4 regions of the Klebsiella variicola genome follow, and region 3 is predicted to be linked to each of the others. Evidence: predicted binding sites of a transcription regulator. Region 3 holds the regulator's gene; each other region holds the start of a gene.
What was found. Region 3 encodes Fur, which represses iron uptake genes when iron is present. Its sites were predicted from a motif close to ATAATAATGAGAACNACTATCAA; they were not measured.
Positions count from the first base shown of each region.

Region 1 (3,103 bases), 380 kb from region 3:
GATATTTCCTGACTAATAACAATGAGGATAGCAAAGATGACGTTCAGACAGGGTGCAATGGCGCTGGTGCTGGCAGGGTTACTCAGCGGCTGCGTGGCGGGTGGAAGTTCGTCGACCCGCGCGCCGAAGCCCGGCGCCTGCCCGGCGGATCGGTCCATGGTGCAAACCACGCTTTATTTCGGCCTGAGCCGCCCGGCGGGGAAAGACATCACTGCTGAAGAGTGGCAACAGTTTGTCGACCGCGACGTCACGCCGCGCTTTCGCGATGGGCTGACGGTGTTTGATGCCCGCGGCCAGTGGCTTGGCCAGAATGGTCAGGTGGTGCGGGAGCAGAGTAAGGCGCTGATGGTGATCCATGGCAACGATGCGCAGAGCGAGGCCGGTATTGAAGCCCTGCGCCAGGGCTATAAATCACGCTTCGCGCAGGAGTCGGTGATGCGTGTCGACCAGCCGGTCTGCGTGCAGTTCTGAGTAAACTGCGGGGGCAGCCCCGCCGTTTGTCTTACAGCACCAGCCCGGCGAAGCTGGCGGAAAGCAGGCTCACCAGCGTGGCGCTATACACCAGCCGTAGGCCGAAGCGGGAGACGATATTGCCCTGCGGTTCATTCAGGCCTTTGATCGCCCCGGCGATAATGCCGATCGAGGCAAAGTTGGCAAACGACACCAGGAAGACCGAGAGAATGCCGAGCCCGCGCGGCGTCATGCTGGCGGCAATCTTTTGCAGCTCAATCATCGCCACAAATTCGTTAGCGACCAGTTTGGTGGCCATGATGCTGCCGGCGTTCAGCGCATCGCTCAGCGGGATACCGATAAGCCAGGCCAGCGGATAGAAGACGTAGCCGAGGATCTGCTGGAAGCTGAGACCAAACAGGGTAGCGAACAGCGCGTTAATGGCGCTGATCAGGGCGATAAAGCCGATCAGCATCGCCAGAATAATCATCGCCACTTTAAAGCCGGCCAGAATATATTCCCCGAGCATTTCAAAGAAACTCTGCGATTCGTGCAGCTTCTCGAGTTTTATTTCCTGCTCGCTGTCCGGCCGCGTCGGGTTAATCACCGACAGCACGATAAAGGTGCTGAACATATTCAGGATCAGCGCCGCGACGACATATTTGGCATCCAGCATGGTCATATAGGCGCCGACAATCGACAGCGATACGGTCGACATGGCCGTCGCCGCCATGGTGAACAGACGCCGTGAGGAGAGGTCGCCCAGCACGCCTTTGTAGGCGATGAAGTTTTCCGACTGGCCGAGGATCAGCGAACTGACGGCGTTGAAAGATTCCAGCTTACCCATGCCGTTTACCTTCGACAGCAGGGTACCGATGACACGAATGAAAATCGGCAGGATCCGCCAGTGCTGAAGAATACCAATCAGCGCGGAAATAAACACAATCGGACACAGGACGCCCAGGAAAATAAAGGCTAACCCTTTTTCGCTCATGCCGCCAAAGACGAAATTGGTCCCTTCGGCGGCAAAGCCTAACAGTGAAGCAAAAAAGCCGGAGATATTTTTCACCAGCCACAGGCCGCTTTCTGCGTGCAGGAAAAAGAAGGCGAGCGCTATTTCGATAATAATCAACTGGAGAATGTAACGAATACGAATATTTTGTCTGTCGTAGCTGACAAGCCAGGCCAGGGCGAGGATCACCACCAGCGCCAGCAGGAAATGAAAAAATGCAGTCATGTTGTTCTTTTCGCAGGTCAATAAGGCCGCCATTTAGCCATAGCCGCCGCCACGGGTAAATATCTGGCGTAAAAAATCCTTTGCTTATTCTTTTCCCTCATAACAGGCGAATATTTTCGTAAGTCATTATTTGCCAGCGATTTATTTACAGATAGTCATCATTCTCTAAACATTTCGCTTGTGTTTTTGAGTATTGTAATGATAATCACTATCATAAATATTACCTGTTTTTGCATTCGTTGACGGTGCTTTACATTTAAGGGTATTGGCATGTTTGTCCCATTTCTCATTATGTTACGCGAAGGCCTTGAGGCGGCGCTGATTGTCAGCCTGATCGCCAGCTATCTGAAACGCACCCAGCGCGGCAACTGGATTGGCGTGATGTGGATTGGCGTGATCCTCGCGGCGGCGCTGTGTCTTGGCTTAGGCATTTTTATCAACGAAACCACCGGGGAATTTCCTCAGCGCGAACAGGAGTTGTTCGAGGGGATCGTCGCGGTCATCGCGGTAGTGATCCTGACGTGGATGGTCTTCTGGATGCGCAATGTCTCGCGCAACGTTAAACAGCAACTGGAGCAGGCCGTGGACAAGGCGCTGCAGCGCGGTAATCACCATGGCTGGGCGCTGGTGATGATGGTCTTTTTCGCCGTTGCTCGTGAGGGGCTGGAGTCGGTCTTCTTTCTGCTGGCGGCATTCCAGCAGGATGTCGGCATCTGGCCGCCGCTGGGGGCGCTGCTGGGCCTGGCCACGGCAATCGTGCTGGGCTTCCTGCTCTACTGGGGCGGTATCCGCCTTAACCTCGGCGTGTTCTTCAAATGGACCAGCCTGTTTATTCTGCTGGTGGCCGCTGGCCTGGCCGCGGGGGCGATCCGCGCCTTCCACGAGGCTGGCCTGTGGAACCTGTTCCAGGATACGGCCTTCGATCTGAGCAACGTGCTGTCGACGCATACGCTGTTCGGCACACTGCTTGAAGGGATCTTCGGCTACCAGGAGACCCCGAGCGTTAGCGAAGTGGCGGTCTATCTGCTTTATCTGATCCCGGCGCTGGTGCTGTTTGCCCTGCCGCCGCGGAATAATACCACTGCCTCGCGGGCTGCCTGACCGGGCGCTGCGAGCTTATAAGCGACACTCTACTTACCGAAAGGGATGATCATGATGATTCATTTTCGCCGTAATGCGCTGCGGGCGACCGTGGCCGCGCTGCTCAGCTCTGCATTGGGTGCTCAGGCTGCGGATATCCCGCAGGTCAAAGTCACCGTCAACGACAAGCAGTGCGAGCCGATGCAGGTGACCGTTAAAGCGGGTAAAACCCAGTTTATTATTCAGAACCATAGCCAGAAAGCGCTGGAGTGGGAAATTCTGAAAGGGGTCATGGTGGTGGAAGAGCGTGAGAACATCGCGCCGGGCTTTACCCAA
Region 1 is NZ_CP010523.2:3,527,864-3,530,966, reverse strand. Features, by position in the region: gene SP68_RS16640 (DUF3574 domain-containing protein) at 37-471, shown strand; gene SP68_RS16635 (NupC/NupG family nucleoside CNT transporter) at 503-1,687, opposite strand; gene efeU (iron uptake transporter permease EfeU) at 1,958-2,788, shown strand; gene efeO (iron uptake system protein EfeO) at 2,840-3,103, shown strand, end outside.
Region 1: a site for Fur is predicted at 1,880-1,902, ahead of efeU (iron uptake transporter permease EfeU). Genes of this name have one in related genera too.

Region 2 (3,103 bases), 1.9 Mb from region 3:
ATGGACCTTACCCGCCGGAATATAGGTGGCGGTGGCGATGTTCGGGTCGCGGGTGGCGACATCCTTTTGCGTCAGGTCGTAAATTGCAATGCTATAGAGGTCGCGGCTGCCCGGCGGCTGGAACTTCAGACCGGCTTCGACCTGCTCGGCGGTGGTCGGTTTCAGCGGTTTGCCGTCCGCGCCCGGCAGCATCGCCGGGGTGATCGCCTGGCTGTAGCTCAGATAAGGCGAAAGGCCATTATCCAGGGCGTACAACAGCGAGGCGCGGCCGCTGATATGGTCGTCTGAACGGCGGTTTGAGGTGCCGAAGGTATCGCTGACCTGCTGGGAAACGATGCGGTCGTAGCGTGCGGAAACATCCACATGCCAGCGGTTCCAGACCATCTCATCCTGCAGATACAGCCCGGTCTGGTAGTAGCGGCGATGATTGTCATCGCTGTAGGTGACGGTATGCCCGGTCTGCGCGGTATAGCCGGTAAACGGGTTTAGCGGCGCCGCACCGCCGGCGCCGGTCCACAGATCGTTGCGGAAGCGATGATATTCGGCGCCGAGGATCAGGGTATGCGCCAGGTCGCCAGTATTGAAATCGGCGCGCAGGCGGTTATCGGTCGACCAGCCGTCCAGCGAACCGCGCGAACCGCTGTAGCCGCGGGTCAGCATGTCGCTGTCATCTATCCAGCCGACCTGGTAGACCTGATCGAGGGAGACGTTGGTGTGGGTGTAGCTCCCGGCGGAATAGACCGACCAGACGTCGGTGAACTGGTGGTCAAACTCGTAGCTGTAGATCTGCTGGCGGCGCTGATAGCCATCTCCCGGATCGCCCTCGTTGGTGCTGGGGGAGAGCTTACGACCATTATGCGCGTAGCGGGTGCCATCCAGCGGCAAAGAGCCGTGGTAGCCGCCGGAAGGATCTTTTTGCAGATAGGCGCGCAGCAGCAGCGAGGTGTCGCTGTCCGGCTGCCATAGCAGGGAAGGCGAAATCGCGTAGCGCTCTTCGCGGGTATGGTCATACTGCGTGTCGCTGCTGCGGGTCATCCCGATCAGCCGCCATGCCCACTGCTCGTTGATGGCGTCGGTGTAATCGAAGGCCGCGCCTTTGGTATTTTGCGTACCGCCGGTCAGGCGGACGTGGCCCTGCTGGCTAAACTGCGGGCGTTTGGAGGTCAGGTTGACCACGCCGCCCGGCACGCTCTGCCCGTAGAGCGCGGAGGAGGGGCCGCGGATCACATCGACGCGTTCGATAAACCACGGGTCGATTTGCACAACGTTATGACTGCCGCCGTCGCTCATCAGGCGCATACCGTCGAGGAACAGGTTATCGACGTCGCCGCCGTGGTAGCCGCGCAGGGAGATAGCGTCGAACCGGGTCGCGCCGCCGCCGAAGCTGGAGTAGACCCCCGGGGTATATTCCAGCGCCTGGCTGATGGTATTCGCCCCCTGGTCCGCCATCTGCTGGCGGGTGACCACCGATACCGACTGGGCGGTGGTGATTAACGGCTGGTCGGTTTTCGTCGCCCCGAGCGAAGTGCTGGCGCTGTAGCCTTCAGTCGGCGCGCTGGCGGACGCCGGCGGGCTGGCAGTGACCACCACGGTCTCTTCAGCTAGCGCGGTGAGGGGAAGGGCGACCACGAGGGCGTACAGCAGCCTCGGGCGTTTTCGGGAAATAGCCACGTTCATAAGATCATCCTGAACCAACGCGGTCTGGTACTCCTGTACGCCGCCGCGGGAAAAACGAATCTGTCATTGTTCGTTAAAAAGTAATGCGAATTATTATTGTTTGTATTTATGTGATCAAGCGAAAGGTGACCGGTTCAGGGCGATGGGGGGAGTGACGTGCTTCCCGCGGGCCGCAGAGCGGGGCTGCACGGGGACGTTGTCAGCAGGGAGACGACTACCCCCTACCGAATTTGGTAGGGGGTGCGTGAAAAGCGTCAGGCGCCGGTTTTTTGCGCTGCCGCCGGTGCGGGGTCGTTGGCGGCTGGCTTGCTCTGCGCGGAAGGGGCCGCCGCCGGGCGCGTGGCGGGCAGGGCATCGCAGGGTTTCTCCTGCGGGCAGATCAGATCCAGCATCTTCAGGGTGACACCGTTGGTCCAGCCAAAGCCATCCTGTAGCGGATATTCGCCACCGCCGCCGCCGGTCCCGGTCGAGCTTACGTCATACTTCTCCACCAGCTTTTGCTTGCTGTCATAGGTGTGCTGAACGTTGCTCAGGAAGCGCCAGCTGACCTCCATGGCGATCTTTTGTTGGCCGTAGTTTTGCAGGCCCTCGACCGCCACCCACTGCAGCGGCGCCCAGCCGTTCGGGGCGTCCCACTGCTGACCGCTGTTGACGGTGGTGGTGGTCAGCCCGCCGGGTTTGAGCAGCCGCGACTCAGCGGCGGCGGCCACTTTCGTCGCCCGCTCGCGTGACGCCGCATTGACGTACAGCGGGAACAGCGCCGCCGCGGTCAGCTGATTGCGCACCTTGCGGGTTTTCAGATCGTAATCGGCGTACCATCCCTCTTTATCATTCCACAGATATTTCTCGATGGCCTGCTGGCGGGCATTAGCCAGCGCATCGTACTGCGTAGCGCCGGCGCTGTCCCCGGATGCCTTGCTGGCGCGGGCGAGGGTTTTCTCCAGATGGAACATCAGGGCATTGAGATCGACCGGGACAATCGAGGTGGTGCGAATGGTGGCGAGCTGCTGCGGATTATCCATCCAGCGGGAGCTGAAATCCCAGCCGGAGGCGGCGGCGGAGCGCAGGTCGCGATAGATCTCGGTTGCCGGACGATTCGGGTTGCTTTTGGCGGTTTTGACGTCGTCAAGCCAGGACTCGGGGCGCGGGGTGTCGTTATCGTCCCAGTAGCGGTTGAGCAGCGCGCCGTCCGCCATCCGCACCGCCCGTTTGTCAGCGCTGCCGGGGGCCAGCGCGTCCGCTCCGGCCATCCAGTAGCGATACTCCTTCTCCAGCTGCGGCTGGTAGGTTTTCAGTACCTGGTCGCCATCGTGCGTCGCCAGCAGGCTCACCATAAAGGAGAAGAAGGGGGGCTGCGAACGGCTGAGGTAATAGGTGCGGTTGCCGTTGGGGATATGGCCCCAGGTGTCAATTTCCGCGGCGAAGT
Region 2 is NZ_CP010523.2:2,032,639-2,035,741, forward strand. Features, by position in the region: gene SP68_RS09535 (TonB-dependent siderophore receptor) at 1-1,677, opposite strand, end outside; gene SP68_RS09540 (alpha,alpha-trehalase) at 1,932-3,103, opposite strand, start outside.
Region 2: a site for Fur is predicted at 1,755-1,777, ahead of SP68_RS09535 (TonB-dependent siderophore receptor). Genes of this name have one in related genera too.

Region 3 (3,103 bases):
GCCATTCACCGCTGTCATTTTGCCCCCAGGCCTCGCGCAGCCATTCGCGGTTGGATTCAAATCCGCCGGCGGCGAGGACGCAGCTTTTTGCAACAATCCGTTCCTCGCCCGCCAGCGCGGCGACAAATTCGCCGTTGCGCAGCTCGAGAGCCTGCACCGGTGTGTTGTAGCGGATCTGCACCCCCATTTGCTCCGCGCTGCGGTAATAGGCATTGACCAGCGCTTTGCCGCCGCCCATAAAAAAGGCGTTGGTGCGGGCCACGTGCAGGGCGCCGGAGAGCGGTGGCTGAAAGTTCACGCCGTGCTGGCGCATCCAGTCCCGGCATTGTGACGAGGTGCGGATCACCATTCGGGCCAGCGCTTCGTTGGTATTCCCCTCGGTGACGCGCAGCAGATCCTGCCAGTACTCTTCTTCCGGGTAGCTGTCGACCAGCACGTCCTGCGGCGCATCGTGCATACAGCGCAGGTTACGCGTGTGCTGCGAGTTGCCGCCGCGCCACTCCCGCGGCGCCGCCTCCAGCAGCAGCACCGAGGCGCCAGCTTCCCGGGCGGTTAAGGCGGCGCATAGCGCGGCATTGCCGCCGCCAATCACCAGTACATCCACCATTATCGGCTCCCTTACAATTTAATTAATTGTTAAATTTGTAATGGGAATGTAGGTGGTAACAGCGGTGAGGCGCTATGGTGTAATGCTAAAGAGGGGTTTAGTGAGCGTAAAGGGTAGCACCCGGCCAGCGGTCAGACTCCACCAGCTGGCGCATGACTTTGCTGAGTATCACTCGAGCCGCAAGGCCTGCCGGAGTGAGTTCATCATCAGACAGACTGACCAGAAAGTTGGGGCGACTGAGTATCGGGTTGACGACGTCGATCACCCTCAGCGCCTGATGGTCGAGGTGGGAGATGGCGGCCCCGGGCTGCAGGGTGGCCCCCAGTCCGCTGCGCACGGCCTGCATCAGCAGGGCCAGACCGTCAATGTCCGCCACCACCTCAACGCTGAGATGATGCTGCTGGCAAACTGCCTCCAGCCTGCCGCGCAGGCCATGGCCCTGGCTTGGCATAATCAACGGCAGGGAGGTGAGCTGGTCAGGGGAGATGTGGTCCTCCTGCAGGGGGGCCAACAGCGCATGGGTGCCAATCAGGAACAGGCGTTCTTCCAGCACCGGTCTGGCGCTCCAGCGCAGGATCTTTTCCTGCTGGAAAACGATAGCTAAATCGAGCTGGCGGGTGTTGATCATCCGCTCCAGATTACCGGAGAGGCTTTCCACCAAATGCAGGCGCACGTCGGGATAGCTTTCGCGCATCGCATTGATGAACGGGACGCCGAGAACGGAGGCGGTGCTGGGGGCCATGCCGACGCTAACGTGGCCTGACAGGCGCGCCTCGCGGGCGGCGAGGATGGCATCATCGGCATGGCGCAGCGCCAGCTGTGCCTGCGAGTAGAAAGCGAGACCCGCGCTGGTGGGCGTGACCCCGCGGGAGGTCCGCTGCAGCAGGCGAATGGCCAGTTCGTTTTCCAGGCGTGCGATCTGCTGGCTGAGCGCCGAGACGCCGATATTAAGATCAAGCGCGGCGCGCCCCATGCTGCCGGTTTCAACAATGCGCACAAAATAGCGTAGCTGGCGAAGTTCCATATCAACTCTCCGGACAAAACGAGGACGCGGGAAGGTCACCTGTGGGACGAGAGCGGTAAGGGCAGCAGAGGCGCCCATAAAAAAGCCAACCGGCAGGTTGGCTTTTCAGTCTCAGCGAAGCGGGGAATTATTTTTCCACCGCGTCGTGGGCGTGTTCGTCCTCGCGGCAATCACCTTCCGCACAATGACCGTACAGATACAGACTGTGGTTGGTCAGGCGGATGCCGTGGCGGGAGGCAATTTCACGCTGGCGTAATTCGATCGAGTCATCGCTGAATTCGATCACTTTGCCGCAGTCGAGGCAAATCAGGTGATCGTGGTGATGCTGCTGGGTCAGTTCGAAAACGGATTTACCGCCTTCAAAATTATGACGAGTCACGATACCGGCATCATCAAACTGGTTGAGTACGCGGTAAACGGTCGCCAGACCGATCTCTTCGCCCATGTCGATCAGGCGTTTATATAAGTCTTCCGCACTGACATGATGGTTATCCGGTTCCTGCAGCACTTCAAGGATTTTCAGTCGAGGAAGTGTGACTTTCAGGCCAGCCTTCTTTAATGCGGTATTGTTGTCAGTCATGCGGAATCTGTCCTGTTGCTAAACGATCTACTTCCTTCAACGGAAGTCATACAGAAATTAACCCGACGTAATGCGTCTCATTATAGAACTGCCACTGGTAAATGAAAACTGCAAGCATCAGGCCTGGTTTGCTGTCAAAAACGAGGCACCAGCTACAAACTGCGTCACGTGCCTCGTAGAATCAGTGGACATTGTACAGATATGTGATTAAAAGTTAAAAACTTGTAGCTATTAGTTTGATTGCTTTTGTCTATTAATGCGACGCAACTCAATGATTGCGCCGCTTAATCATCAGGCGTTTTTGATTTCTTCGAGGTGCAGCTCTTCGGCAACCTGCTTCACCCATTTCTCAACGCGCTCGTTGGTCAGCTCCGGCTGGCGGTCTTCATCAATGGCGAGGCCGACGAAGTGGTCGTCATCCGCCAGGCCTTTGGAGGCCTCAAAATGATACCCGGCTGTCGGCCAGTGACCGACGATGGTCGCGCCGCGCGGCTCAATGATGTCGCGGATGGTGCCCAGCGCGTCACAGAAGTATTCTGCGTAGTCTTCCTGGTCGCCACAGCCGAACAGCGCCACCAGTTTACCATTGAAGTCGATCTCTTCCAGCGTCGGGAAGAAGTCGTCCCAGTCACACTGCGCTTCGCCGTAGTACCAGGTCGGGATACCGAGCAGCAGAATGTCGTGGGCTTCCAGGTCTTCTTTGCTGCTTTTGGCAATGTCGTGAACATCAGCAACATCTTTACCAAGCTGCTTTTGAATCATTTTTGCAATATTTTCGGTGTTGCCGGTGTCGCTGCCAAAAAAGATGCCGATGATTGCCATGAGTAAAATAACCTCTTGAAACTTAAATGATGTGGTAGGGACGCGATGCCCATAGATAACGGCAATCATA
Region 3 is NZ_CP010523.2:3,903,880-3,906,982, reverse strand. Features, by position in the region: gene tcuA (FAD-dependent tricarballylate dehydrogenase TcuA) at 1-607, opposite strand, end outside; gene tcuR (tricarballylate utilization LysR family transcriptional regulator TcuR) at 705-1,631, opposite strand; gene fur (ferric iron uptake transcriptional regulator) at 1,759-2,211, opposite strand; gene fldA (flavodoxin FldA) at 2,503-3,033, opposite strand.

Region 4 (3,103 bases), 1.7 Mb from region 3:
TGTCCGGCGGAGATCCCTTTCGAGATGATGGTCGAGCGGGTGTTCTTGCCGATATGGATCATTTTGGTGCCGGTGTCCGCCTGCTGGTGACCACTGGTCAGCGCTACCGAGAAGAATTCGCCGATCGAGTTATCGCCGCGCAGAATGCAGCTAGGGTATTTCCAGGTGATGGCCGAGCCGGTTTCCGACTGGGTCCATGACATCTTGCTGTTCTCCCCTTCGCACAGCGCACGCTTGGTGACGAAGTTGAGAATGCCGCCGGTGTTGTTGTCGCCGGGGAACCAGTTCTGCACCGTGGAGTATTTCACTTCCGCATCTTTATGGATGATGACTTCAACGACCGCCGCATGCAGCTGATAGCTGTCGCGCACGGGCGCCGAGCAGCCCTCAATATAGCTGACGTAGCTGCCTTCATCGGCCACCAGAATGGTGCGTTCAAACTGCCCGGTCTTTTCGGCGTTGATGCGGAAATAGGTCGACAGCTCCATCGGGCAGCGGACGCCCTTCGGCACATAGATAAAGGTGCCATCCGAAGCCACTGCGGCGTTCAGCGCGGCGAAGAAGTTGTCATTGCCTGGCACCACGGTACCCAGATACTTTTTCACCAGTTCCGGATGGTCGTGGATCGCCTCGCCGAAAGAACAGAAGATGATCCCCTGCTCCGCCAGCTTTTCGCGGTAGGTGGTCGCCACCGACACCGAGTCGAATATGGCGTCCACCGCCACCTCGCGCCCTTCACGTACCGGCACGCCCAGCTGGTTAAAGGCTTCTTCCACCTCGCTGGTCAGGAAGGTGTTGGCCCCGGTCTGCTGCACCGCGCCCGGCTCTGAAGCGCAGGTCTCATCGCAGTTGCCGCAGGAGGGGGCGGAATAGTAGCTGTAGTCCTGATAATTCAGCTTATCGTAATGCGCCTTCAGCCAGTGCGGCTCCTCCATCTCCAGCCATGCCCGGAAAGCATTGAGCCGAAACTCCAGCATCCACTGCGGCTCATTGCGACGGGCGGAAATGGCCCGGACCACCTCTTCATTAATCCCTTTGGCAAGCTCATCGGTCTGCAGCCGGGTGAAAAAGCCCTCTTTATAATTGAGCGGGCCGCCGGTCCAGGTTTTGACATCGTCAGTTGCTTCAGTATTACGCGACATAGTTACTCCGCCTGCACCCCAAAACTTTCGCCACAACCGCACTCGTGCTGCGCTTTCGGGTTATGAAATTTAAAGATTTCATTTAAACCTTCCCGGACGTAATCGAGCTCCGTACCGTCAATGAACGGCATCGCCTGCAGCGGCGCCCACAGTTTCGCCCCGTCATGTTCAAAGAGCAGATCGTCGGCTGCCGGCTCGGCAATCATTTCGAGCACATAGCCAAAACCGGCGCAGCCGCTGGTTTTTATCCCCAGCCGCAGCCCTTTTTTGTCCGGTTGCTTGCGCATCAGATCGCGAATATGCGCGGCAGCGGCCGGCGTCATGGTCAGTCCCTGCCAGCTAAAATCGGCGGGATTAAAGGTTCCTGCTTGTACTTCCATCGATAGACCTCCAGGTTGGCGCCATCAAGGCATACCGCCATGTTAGTGATAATGATTATCACTTCAACCCATCTGCAGCAGGGGTATTGCCCCATTTAGCGCTTTTTATAAGCATAGACCCTCGCCCGGGGATTATCAGGGTGTGCAGGGTGAACTTAATCTTTTGATTTATAATATGTTATTCTGAAATCATTCTATATTCGCACGCAATGGTAAAGATGTATCGAAAATACCGATTTATGCAATAGCAGATGACCCGGTTCCTGTTTATCGCACAGCCTGGAGAAGGAAAAGTGACAGTGTCACCTAAAGGCCAACAAGGCCGAGAAGGCGCAGGTCCGGTGGTCAGGATAAGAAAGCGCCAGTCCGTGACGCTTTCGGAAAGCAACAATCGCCGCTCGCCAGGCCGCGATCCAGGGAATGAAAACTGTGATGAAACGGGTAAATGGATTGCCAGGCAGGGTCGCGGTTGGCTAGGTGCCTTTTCTGACCAGGCGGGCGGCCTGAACAAAAACCTCATCTTCCACCCCGTCCCCCTTCTGTCTGCCCAGTCTCACCAGTTCATCCACGATACTCCCCTGATTAATCTGCTTCTGTGTAGCCACTAAGCTAATGACCGCCGCGCCGATGGCCATGCCAATCAATGCCGTTTGTTCATCTTTATCTTTCATGGTGTCGCTCCGTCTGTCCTCCAGAGAAAGGCTAGCAAAAGATACCACCAGCTCAATTTCAAATTCATCTTCTTTACACCTCCCGGAAAACGCAGGCGCCGCGCTGACCTCTCCTTCCCCCTGGTGGCGATGGCGCAAAGCGCTGCCGCCTCATACCGGGTCTTTATTTTGCCAGCTTCACGTTGCGCGGAAATAAATAAAAATAACGCGCGCGCCGAAGAGTAAAAAAAGGAAATAACAGCCTCAGCGATAAAACCAGATTATTCCAGCAGGGAATAGCTGGGATGCTAATATTTCATTTCCCCACCGGTTTTTAGAAGCCTATAGTTTTTTTGCCTGCAGAACATCCACTTAGGTTAAAAGACATAAGGACATAATAATGATTGTTTCAGCCCCCAGCGATTATCGCGAAGCCGCTCGTCGCCGTCTGCCCCGCTTCCTTTTTGATTATATTGACGGTGGCGCGGTGGCGGAAAATACCATGAACGCCAACGCCACCGAGCTTGCCTCGGTAGCCCTTCGCCAGCGCGTGCTGTGCGGGGCGGGCGAACCGACGCTGGCCACCACGATCCTTGATGCTTCATGGGCGATGCCCGTGGCGCTGGGGCCCGTCGGCGCCACCGGGATGTACGCCCGCCGCGGCGAAGTTCAGGCGGCCCGCGCCGCCTCCCGCGCCGGGATCCCGTACACCCTGTCCACGGTGTCGGTCTGCTCGATTGAAGAGGTGGCGAGCCAGGCCAGCGGCGCACTCTGGTCCCAGCTGTACGTGCTGAAAGATCGCGGCTACATGCGTAATGCGCTGGAGCGCGCGTGGGCCGCCGGCATGAAAACCCTGGTATTCACCGTCGATATGCCGATCCCCGGCTCGCGGTATCGGGATAATCGATCAAGCATGTCCGGGCCGCACGCC
Region 4 is NZ_CP010523.2:2,228,478-2,231,580, reverse strand. Features, by position in the region: gene sufB (Fe-S cluster assembly protein SufB) at 1-1,142, opposite strand, end outside; gene sufA (Fe-S cluster assembly scaffold SufA) at 1,145-1,522, opposite strand; gene SP68_RS10405 (hypothetical protein) at 1,996-2,193, opposite strand; gene lldD (FMN-dependent L-lactate dehydrogenase LldD) at 2,573-3,103, shown strand, end outside.
Region 4: a site for Fur is predicted at 1,562-1,584, ahead of sufA (Fe-S cluster assembly scaffold SufA). Genes of this name have one in related genera too.